Regions from separate parts of the Noviherbaspirillum album genome, predicted to be linked through region 2. Evidence: predicted binding sites of a transcription regulator. Region 2 holds the regulator's gene; each other region holds the start of a gene.
The links. The regulator LexA, encoded in region 2, represses DNA repair genes until DNA is damaged. The targets are predictions, from matches to a motif close to ACTGTATNNNNATACAGT.

Region 1 (3,275 bases), on a different contig from region 2:
CGTTGAGCAGCGAGGCGCTGCGGGTGACGATGCGCGCCAGTTCCTGCGGCGTGTAGAACTCCAGCCTGGCGACGATGCCGAAGCGGTCGCGCAGCGGGTTGGTCAGCATGCCGGCGCGAGTGGTGGCGCCTACCAGGGTGAAGGGTTGCAAGTCGAGGCGCACCGAGCGGGCCGCCGGACCTTCGCCGATCATGATATCGATCTGATAATCTTCCAGCGCCGGATACAGGATTTCCTCCACTACCGGCGACAGGCGGTGGATCTCGTCGATGAACAGCACGTCGTTCGGTTCGAGATTGGTCAGGAGCGCGGCCAGGTCACCGGCCCGTTCCAGCACCGGTCCGGACGTCTGCCGCAGGTTGACGCCCATTTCGCGCGCGATGATGTGCGCCAGCGTGGTCTTGCCGAGACCGGGCGGCCCGAACAGCAGGGTATGGTCCAGCGCCTCGCGCCGCTGGCGGGCGGCGGTGATGAAAATTTCCAGCTGGCTGTGAATCTTTTCCTGCCCGACATATTCGTCGAGCTGCTTGGGCCGCAGCGCGCGCTCGATCGCTTCCTCGTTGGGGGAAGCCGGCGTCGCCGCAATGATTCTCTGCTCGCTGAAGTCGTCGGTCTGTATGCTCATGGTGTCACTGCTTCCTTGCTGTTACTGCATCTATGCTTTCGAGAGCGCCTTCAGCGCCAGCTTGATGCCTTCCGATACGCCGGTGCCGGCTGGCACCTGCTTCAACGCCAGCACCGCTTCCTTCTCGGAGTAGCCCAATGCCAGCAGCGCATTGGAAATGTCGGCAGTCGCGTCGCTGTGCGCGATGCCGCCGACCGACCCGAGGTCGGCGCCAAGCTTGCCTTTCAGTTCCAGCAGCAGGCGCTCGGCGGTTTTCTTGCCGATGCCGGGAACGCGCGTCAGCCGCCCGGCTTCCTGCAGCGTGATCGCCTGCGACAGGTCGGCGACCGACATGCCCGACAGGATGGACAGCGCCGTGCGCGCGCCGACGCCGGAGATCCGGATCAACTGCTTGAAAACGTTGCGCTCCTCGACCGTGCCGAATCCGTACAGCAGGTGCGCATCCTCGCGCACCGCCATATGCGTCAGCAGGACCACCTTCTCGCCCATGGCCGGCAGGTTGTAGAAGGTGCTCATCGGCACATCCACTTCATAGCCGACACCATTGCAATCGATCAGCAACTGGGGCGGATTTTTCTCAAGCAGCGTACCGGAAAGGCGTCCTATCATGGTCTCTATATGGGGATAAAAACTGTTTAATCATACAGTAGTTTTGCCGCCCTGCCCGGCAAAAACCGGCACGGCCGGCATGGCGGAAACGCCTTCCGGCGCCTTCTGACCAAGGATTTTTTCCAATGCGCGACGCTCCAATGGAAATAGAAGAACTGGACACGGACCTGAGCGAATTCAAGTTCACGCCGAGACGCGCTGCCGCTTGCGACGGCCTTCGGCATCTGATCAAGCGCCGCATGCTGCAAACCTTACAACGACTTTTCCAAAGCCCGCTGATCCGCCTCCCCCTCTCCTGGAGCGGAACCCTGCTCGGCATCGTCTGGGCTTCCCCGCTGACTGCCTTCGGCGTTGTGCTGGCGGTACCGATCGTGGTCTTCAGTGGCCATGCGCAGCTGATACGCGGGCATACGCTTGCGCTGCTGGTGCGTGGCAGGCTGGCCGACTTCATGCTGCAGCGTCATCCGTTCGGCGCGATGAATGCGATGGCCATCGGCCATGTCGTCATTGCCGAGAAGTCGGGCCTGTCGTCACGGGTACTGATCCATGAACTGGCCCATGTGCGCCAGGCGGCATGGTGGGGTCCGCTCTTTCCCTTCGCTTACTTGGCTTCCAGCGCGTGGGCGGCATTGCGCGGAAAGAATGCCTATTGGCACAACCGATTCGAGGTGGCCGCGCGCAAGGCGGAAAAGCATTTCTAGGATGAAATGACCGCAAGGCCGGCCGTGCTCAAACCGAACCAAATCCTCAGCCGACCAGCCTGCCGCCGCGTACGCGCAAACCTTTTTTTGCGAGGGCCGGCGCCAGTCCGCCGAGGGTGGCCAGGGTTTCTCCGCTGTGCGCATGGCAGATCGCCACGCCCAACGCATCTGCCGCATCGGTGCCGGGCATGCCGGAAAGCACCAATAGCCTTTGCACCATGTCCTGCACCTGCTGCTTCTGCGCCTTGCCATGGCCGACCACGGCTTGCTTGACCTGCAAGGCCGTGTATTCCGCCACTGCAAGATCGGCATTGACCAGCGCGCAGATGGCCGCGCCGCGCGCCTGCCCAAGCAGCAGCGTGGACTGCGGATTGACGTTGACGAACACCTTCTCGATCGCCGCGCAGTCGGGGTGATAGGTACGAATGATTTCCGAAATGCCGGCAAGAATGGTCTTGAGACGCTGCGGCAGATCGGCGTCCGGCGTCTTGATGGTGCCGGATGCGATGTAGCTGAGCTTGTTGCCCTGCTTGTGGATTACCCCGAAGCCGGTGGTGCGCAGGCCGGGGTCGATGCCGAGGATTTTCATTGAGTGGCGCGCTGGCCGATGCCAGCGCGAACAGGTTAGGCAAACTGGGCGCGGTTCCGTTGCAGCAGGAGCGATGATGCTTCACCACACCGAAGACCAGCGCGCTTGAGTGCCGATTCTATCGAATCGGCTTGCCCATACCAAATAAATCCGGACAAATTTGTTGCCGCCGCCGCGAAACGTGCACGGAGTTGATGCTTTGTCATGCATTGGCGGCAACGACAACCGCAACGACAGCGACAGACGCCGATCAGTGGCGGAAGTGGCGCGTGCCGGTGAACAGCATGACGACGCCGCGCTCGTCGGCCGCATCGATGACTTCCTGGTCACGCATCGAACCGCCCGGATGGATGACGCAGGTGGCACCGGCATCGACCACCACGTCGAGGCCGTCGCGGAACGGGAAGAACGCATCCGACGCCACCGCGGTATTGGCCAGCGACAGGCCCGCATTCTGCGCCTTGATGGAGGCGATGCGCGCGGAGTCGATGCGGCTCATCTGGCCGGCACCCACGCCCATGGTCATGCCGTTGGCGCAGAACACGATGGCATTCGACTTCACGAACTTGGCCACGCGCCAGGCGAACATCAGGTCCTGCATTTGCTGCGGCGACGGCTGCTTCTTGGTCACGACCTTGAGTTCGGCGACCGCGACGTTCTTCGCATCCGGCGACTGCAGCAGCAGGCCGCCGCCGACGCGCTTGAAGTCGTAGGCGTTGACGGCATTATCGAGCGGAATTTCCAGCAGGCG
Region 2 (3,275 bases):
TTTCATTCAGATAGGCCCCGGCGCCCTTGGTGGCCGTAAAGAGATCGTTGCGAGTCGGATCGAAGATGACCGCCTGGGTAATCTGGCCGCGCTGCTGCAAGGCGATCGAAACGCAGTATTGCGGAAAGCCGTGGATGAAATTGGTGGTGCCGTCGAGGGGATCGATGATCCAGACATTTTCATTCTCGTCATGGAGATTGCTCGATGCGCCGGACTCTTCGGCAAGGATTGCGTGGTCGGGATATGCTGTTTTCAGAACGTCGATGATCGCCTGCTCGGCGGCCTGGTCCACTTCGGTCACAAAGTCGTTGTGCCTTTTCTCTGTAACCTGGATACGATCGAGATCGAAAGTTGCGCGATTGATAATCGAGGCGGCGCGACGGGCGGCCTTGACCGCCGTATTCAGCATGGGATGCATAGAGGTTCCGTTAAAATTGCGGCTCCCACGCCAACCGCGTTCGGAACCGCATCAAATAATATTAATGAGCAATGCGGCATCGGAGACCTGATTTCGTGCCGCGCAATCCCGCTATTCTAAATGAACCAGCCACAAACCAATACTTCTGTTTTTCCCCGGCTACGCTTCGTGCTTGTCGAAACAAGTCATCCCGGCAATATCGGCGCGGTCGCGCGTGCAATGAAAACAATGGGATTTTCGGAGCTGGTTCTGGTGAACCCGCGGTTCACCGACGCGACCACACAGGAAGAAGCGCTCGCATTCGCCAGTGGAGCACAGGATGTGCTGGAAAAGGCGCGCGTGGTCGGTTCATTCGAGGAAGCCATCGATGGCTGCAACTTCGCGGCTGCATTGACCGCTCGCCTGCGGGAGTTTTCTCCGCCGGTGGCAACGCCAAGGTCGCTTGCCGCGACCCTGGCTGGCGATCCTTTGCTGAATGCTGCACTGGTGTTCGGAAGCGAGCGCTACGGCTTGCCAAACGAGATCATCGAGCGCTGCAACGCATTGATCAATATTCCGGCCAACCCGGCATATTCCTCATTGAACCTTGCGCAAGCCGTACAGATTCTCGCCTATGAGGCGAGGGTTGCTGAAACCGGCAATGAAATTGGTGCCTCGCCCATCGGATTTCAAGGGGAGGCGGCCGGCGTGACGCAGATAGATGGCATGTATGACCATCTAGAAAAAGCCTTGGTCGCCATAGAATTCCTGGATCCGGAGAATCCTAAGAAGCTGATGCCCAGGCTGCGTCGCTTATTTTCGCGGACGCAACTGGAAACGGAAGAGGTCAATATCCTCAGAGGCATTGCTCGCCAGATTCTTGCGAAAACGAAGCATTGAACAGTCTTTGCATATTCAATACTTCGCGCCGATTCAGCGTGGCCTGATGCGGTAAATCAGTGCCAGGAGCGCAGCAAGCCGACCGCCAGGCCTTCAAGGGCAAAGCTTTCATCACCGGAATCAACCCGTATCGGTTCGAAATCGGGATTTTCGGGTAACAGTTCGATCAGCGAACCTGTTTTTTTGTAACGCTTGACAGTCACTTCATCGCCGAGGCGGGCGACGACGATCTGGCCGTTCTTCGCTGTGTCGGATTTCTTGACTGCAAGCAGGTCGCCGTCAAGAATGCCTATGTCCCGCATCGACAAGCCCCTGACCTTGAGGAGATAGTCGGGCTTCGCGGAGAACAATGAAGGGTCGACGCGATAATTGGCTTCGACATGTTCGTTCGCAAGAATCGGCGAACCGGCCGCGACGCGTCCGATCAGCGGCAAGTTCAACTGCATCAGCGATGGATGCGGCAAGGACAGCTGGTGGCCGCCGAAGCGGACGGTGCCGTTGCCGTTCATGTCGAGCAGCCGGATGCCGCGGGAGGTGCCTGGCGAAATTTCAATCGCGCCTTTGCGAGCGAGTGCCTGCAAATGTTCTTCCGCGGCATTGGCCGACTTGAAGCCGAGTTCGCTTGCGATTTCAGCGCGGGTGGGAGGGAAGCCGGTATTGTCGATGGCTTCGCGGATGAGGTTCAGGATTTGCTCCTGGCGTGCAGTGAGTTTGAGCATGGTTCCGGCCCAGGAAATGAACGCGTCTCGCGAGAGAAGAGCCCTGTTGATATAGACAGCCTGTATTTTTATACAGCTTTTGTCCAATTGCAAGCGGCTTTTGACCGTAGCACGGGATAAGGCAAACCGGGCGGAATAAGTCCCTGAAAGTATTGAGCTTTTATTGAGGGCGGGTTATCATAGCGGGCTTTCCTCTTCCCACACCCGTCTTGACGCCGGGGTGGGCGATTGTTTAATCCGTCCATAAGGAGATTACATGCGTCATTATGAAATCGTTTTTATCGTCCATCCGGATCAGAGCGAGCAAGTGCCTGCGATGATCGAGCGCTACAAAGGTATCGTGAGCGCCCGCAACGGCAAGGTGCATCGCGTTGAGGACTGGGGCCGCCGTCAAATGGCTTACATGATCGAGAAACTGGCCAAGGCGCATTACGTCTGCATGAATATCGAGTGCGACGGCGAGACGCTGGCTGAAATTGAAACCAGCTTCAAGTTCAATGATGCCGTCCTGCGTCACCTGACCGTCAAGATGAAGAAGGCCGAGACTTCCCCGTCCCCGATGATGAAGGCTGTGCAGAAGGAAGATGCTGCCAAGAGCCAGCGTTCCGAGGCAACTGCGGCGTAATTGCGTCAGCAGGGGAGTGTGAACCAGTTTCGTCTGATTGCCTCGATTGCCGAACGCGAAGTAATGCGTTACACCCCGGCAGGCATACCGATCGTTTCAGCCAAGCTGATGCATGTGTCGGAGCAGATTGAGGCAGGTATCCCTCGCCAGATTGAATTCGAGATGATCGCCGTCGCGGCCGGAGAAATTTCCGGCCGGTTCAATCAGGCTGAATTGGGCGTCATGTACACGTTCACCGGATTCCTCGCGCGCAAGAACCGCAACAGCAAAAGTCTCGTCTTCCATGTGACGGAATTCGAGACTTATTCACCAGATCACTAGATACAGTACAGGAGCCAACCATGGCATTCGGTAAAAAATTCGACAAGAGCAAACTCAAGCAAAAGCGCCAACAGCAGAACCCGCTGTTCAAGCGCAAGAAATTCTGCCGCTTCACCGCCGCCGGCGTTGAACAGGTAGATTACAAGGACGTCGACACCCTGAAGGACTTCGTCCAGGAAAACGGCAAGATCATGCCGGCACGTCTGACCGGCACCAAGGCGCACTATCAGCGTCAGGTCGACACCGCAATCAAGCGCGCACGTTATCTGGCACTGCTGCCGTACACCGACCTGCACAACGCTTAATTGACGAC
Region 3 (3,275 bases), on a different contig from region 2:
CTTGCCGCTCACGGGAGTGCGCGTGCGCGTGCGGCGCAGGTCGACATAGACATAGGCCACCCGCACATCCGCGCCGCGTATGGTGTCGTTGCGGAACTGCACCGAGCCCGACACCGGCTTTTCCTCGTCGACCGGCAGCGGCAATTCCCGGTCGCCGTCGATCAGTTCGCCGCCGGGGCCGACGACCTGAAAGAAGACGTTGTCAATATCGTCGGCGCGCAGGATATCCCTTGCCGCGCCCGACAGCGGGGCGACGACCTTGCCGTTGACTTCCTTGACCTGCTGCGCCAGGACGATGACATTGTCATCGAGCGCGCGGTCGAAAGGATGATTGGCAATCGATTTCGCCACGAGGTAAGTGATCGCAATGCTCATCGGCCACAGCAGCAGCAGCGGCACTAGCATCCAGTCGAGGATCTCGCCGAACAGCGAACGCTGGATACGTTCCTCGGGCTGCGTGTCCATCAGGTCATGCTGAATGGGCGATGCCGCGGCAGGCTTTTCCTTGCCATCGGCATCTGCATGGCGTGCATCATCCATGGGGAATTTCAGCCGGGAGGCGCGGCGTGATGCGCGGCATCGGAAAACTTTTCAAGGCAATATCCGAGTCCGCGGACGGTGGCAATGCGCACGCCGCCCACCTCGATCTTCTTGCGCAGCCGATGCACGTAGACTTCGATGGCGTTGTTGCTGACTTCCTCGCCCCATTCGCACAGATGGTCCACCAGTTGCTCCTTCGACACGAGGCGGCCGGTTCGCTGCAGCAGCACTTCCAGCAAACCCAGCTCCCGGGCCGACAGGTCGAGCATCTGCTCGTTTATGTAAGCGATGCGGCCGACCTGGTCATACGACAGAGGGCCATGCTTGATGACGGTCGGTCCGCCGCCGGCGCCGCGCCTGGTCAGCGCACGCACCCGGGCTTCGAGTTCGGACAGGGCGAAGGGCTTGGCCATGAAGTCGTCGGCGCCGAGGTCCAGCCCCTTGACGCGCTGCTCGATCGAATCGCCGGCGGTGAGGATGAGCACCGGTAGCCGGGAATTGCGGGCGCGCAGCCGGCGCAGGACTTCGAGGCCGGGCATCTTGGGCAGGCCCAGGTCGAGGATCAGCAGGTCGAAATCCTGGGTCGACAGCGCCGAATCGGCCTCCTGGCCGTTCTTGACGCAATCGGTCGCATAGCCGGACTGGCGCAGGGAGCGGGTGAGTCCGTCGGCAAGTACACTATCGTCTTCGGCAAGCAGGATACGCATGGTCGGGACCGGCAATCAAGGTGAGACAATTGAGACAACTGGGTTGCAGCAAGTCTATTGCTTTTCGTTAATAGCAGCAAGGCGCACCACGCTGGTACTTTGCCATTCATATTAGTCAACTTTGCTCCGGATGAAAATTAGTGGTATTTGGTGCTTGCGCCAATCACTGTTTTTTTATACAGTATGGCTTGTGACTTTGAATGCCGCCTCCAGATAAGAGACTCAGCTCAATGAGCTCTATGTGAATACTCAACCGTCGAAAGAATACAGTTATGGACGACAAGAAAACAGCGCAAAACTCGGAAAAGGGCAAGGCACTCGCTGCGGCGCTGGCGCAAATTGAAAAGCAGTTCGGCAAGGGCTCCGTCATGCGCATGGTCGATGGCGCGGTCGCCGAGGAAGTGCAGGTAGTTTCGACGGGTTCTCTTGGTCTGGACATCGCGCTTGGCGTCGGCGGCTTGCCGCGGGGTCGCGTGGTTGAAATCTATGGCCCTGAATCCTCCGGTAAAACCACATTGACGCTGCAAGCCATTGCGGAAATGCAGAAGCTTGGCGGCACCTGCGCCTTCATCGACGCGGAACATGCGCTGGACGTGGTTTATGCACAGAAACTGGGCGTCAATCTGTCCGAGCTGCTTATTTCGCAGCCGGACACAGGCGAGCAGGCGCTGGAAATCTGCGATGCGCTGGTACGTTCCGGCAGCGTTGACCTGGTGGTGGTCGACTCCGTGGCGGCACTGACACCGCGCGCCGAAATCGAAGGCGACATGGGCGACTCCCTGCCGGGTCTGCAGGCTCGCCTGATGTCCCAGGCGCTGCGCAAGCTGACCGGCAGCATCAACCGTACCAATACGCTGGTCATCTTCATCAACCAGATCCGCATGAAGATCGGCGTCATGTTCGGCAATCCGGAAACCACGACCGGCGGTAATGCACTCAAGTTTTATGCATCGGTTCGCCTGGACATCCGTCGTACCGGGTCCATCAAGTCGGGTGACGAAGTGATCGGCAACGAGACCAAGGTCAAGGTCGTCAAGAACAAGGTCGCTCCGCCGTTCAAGGAAGCTCACTTCGACATCCTGTATGGCGAAGGCACTTCCCGCGAAGGTGAAGTCCTCGATCTGGGTGCCGAAGCCAAGATCGTCGAGAAATCGGGCGCCTGGTATAGCTATAACGGCGAGCGTATCGGTCAGGGTAAGGACAATGCGCGTACCTATCTGAGGGAGCATCCGGAGCTGGCGCGCGAAATCGAAAACAAGGTTCGCGCCTCGCTTGGTGTGCGGGAATTGCCCCCGGCAAGTGCAAGCGCTTCCGTGGCTGCTCAGGCCGCAGAAGAGTAATCAAGCAATCGGGTAGCAGGGCAGAAGCAGTCAGCAGGAGTGCTTCTGCCTTTTTCAGTTAATGTGGTTACTTCGCGTGAGAGAGCCCGCGCTGCAGTTTGAAGTTGCAGAGAAGTGCCAAGCCGCAGCAAGCCATCCCATGGCATGAATTAGCATGAATTCGGCAAGGCACTTTTCGATGTTGTCCGGCTTGGCGGATCGCGAGCCGCCTGGTTGGGCGATATCCAGTTTTTCGCTTGCATTGCAATGATTTTCCGGTAACAGTGCTTCAATACTTGCAATACAGCGTACCTGTGCAAACTTCCTTCTGACCCATCATGGCAAAGCCTCAAATGAGCCTGAAAGCGCGGGCTCTGAAGTATCTGTCTAACCGTGAGCACAGCCGCCTAGAACTGGCACGCAAGCTGTCGCGTTATGCCCAGGAAGGCGACGATATCGAAGCTTTGCTCGACTGGCTGGAATCCTCCAAGTTTCTTTCCCAATCCCGTTTTTCCGAATCCCTGGTTCATCGCCGCGCCTCGCGCTTCGGCAACTCCCGCATCCTCTCCGAATTGCAAAGCCATGGCATTGGCGGCGATGCGCTAAGCGAGATCAAGACCAGCCTGGTGCAGGACGAAGCATCCCGTGCGAAGGAGGTATGGTCCAGGCGTTTCCGCCAAGCGCCCGCCGACGCGGCGGAGCGTGCGAA

Region 1: ruvA (Holliday junction branch migration protein RuvA) is a predicted target of LexA. The motif match lies at 1,256-1,273, and genes of this name have one in related genera.
Region 3: recA (recombinase RecA) is a predicted target of LexA. The motif match lies at 1,413-1,430, and genes of this name have one in related genera.

The regions. Positions count from the first base shown of each region.
Region 1 covers NZ_JAWIIV010000031.1:37,954-41,228, forward strand. Annotated here, with positions in the region: gene ruvB (Holliday junction branch migration DNA helicase RuvB) at 1-625, opposite strand, end outside; gene ruvA (Holliday junction branch migration protein RuvA) at 656-1,234, opposite strand; gene RY831_RS25480 (hypothetical protein) at 1,360-1,935, shown strand; gene ruvC (crossover junction endodeoxyribonuclease RuvC) at 1,982-2,524, opposite strand; gene purH (bifunctional phosphoribosylaminoimidazolecarboxamide formyltransferase/IMP cyclohydrolase) at 2,775-3,275, opposite strand, start outside.
Region 2 covers NZ_JAWIIV010000029.1:60,857-64,131, forward strand. Annotated here, with positions in the region: gene RY831_RS24920 (inositol monophosphatase family protein) at 1-418, opposite strand, end outside; gene RY831_RS24925 (RNA methyltransferase) at 539-1,297, shown strand; gene lexA (transcriptional repressor LexA) at 1,354-2,016, opposite strand; gene rpsF (30S ribosomal protein S6) at 2,273-2,641, shown strand; gene priB (primosomal replication protein N) at 2,660-2,962, shown strand; gene rpsR (30S ribosomal protein S18) at 2,983-3,267, shown strand.
Region 3 covers NZ_JAWIIV010000010.1:185,338-188,612, forward strand. Annotated here, with positions in the region: gene RY831_RS14255 (sensor histidine kinase) at 1-540, opposite strand, end outside; gene RY831_RS14260 (response regulator) at 549-1,247, opposite strand; gene recA (recombinase RecA) at 1,520-2,587, shown strand; gene recX (recombination regulator RecX) at 2,905-3,275, shown strand, end outside.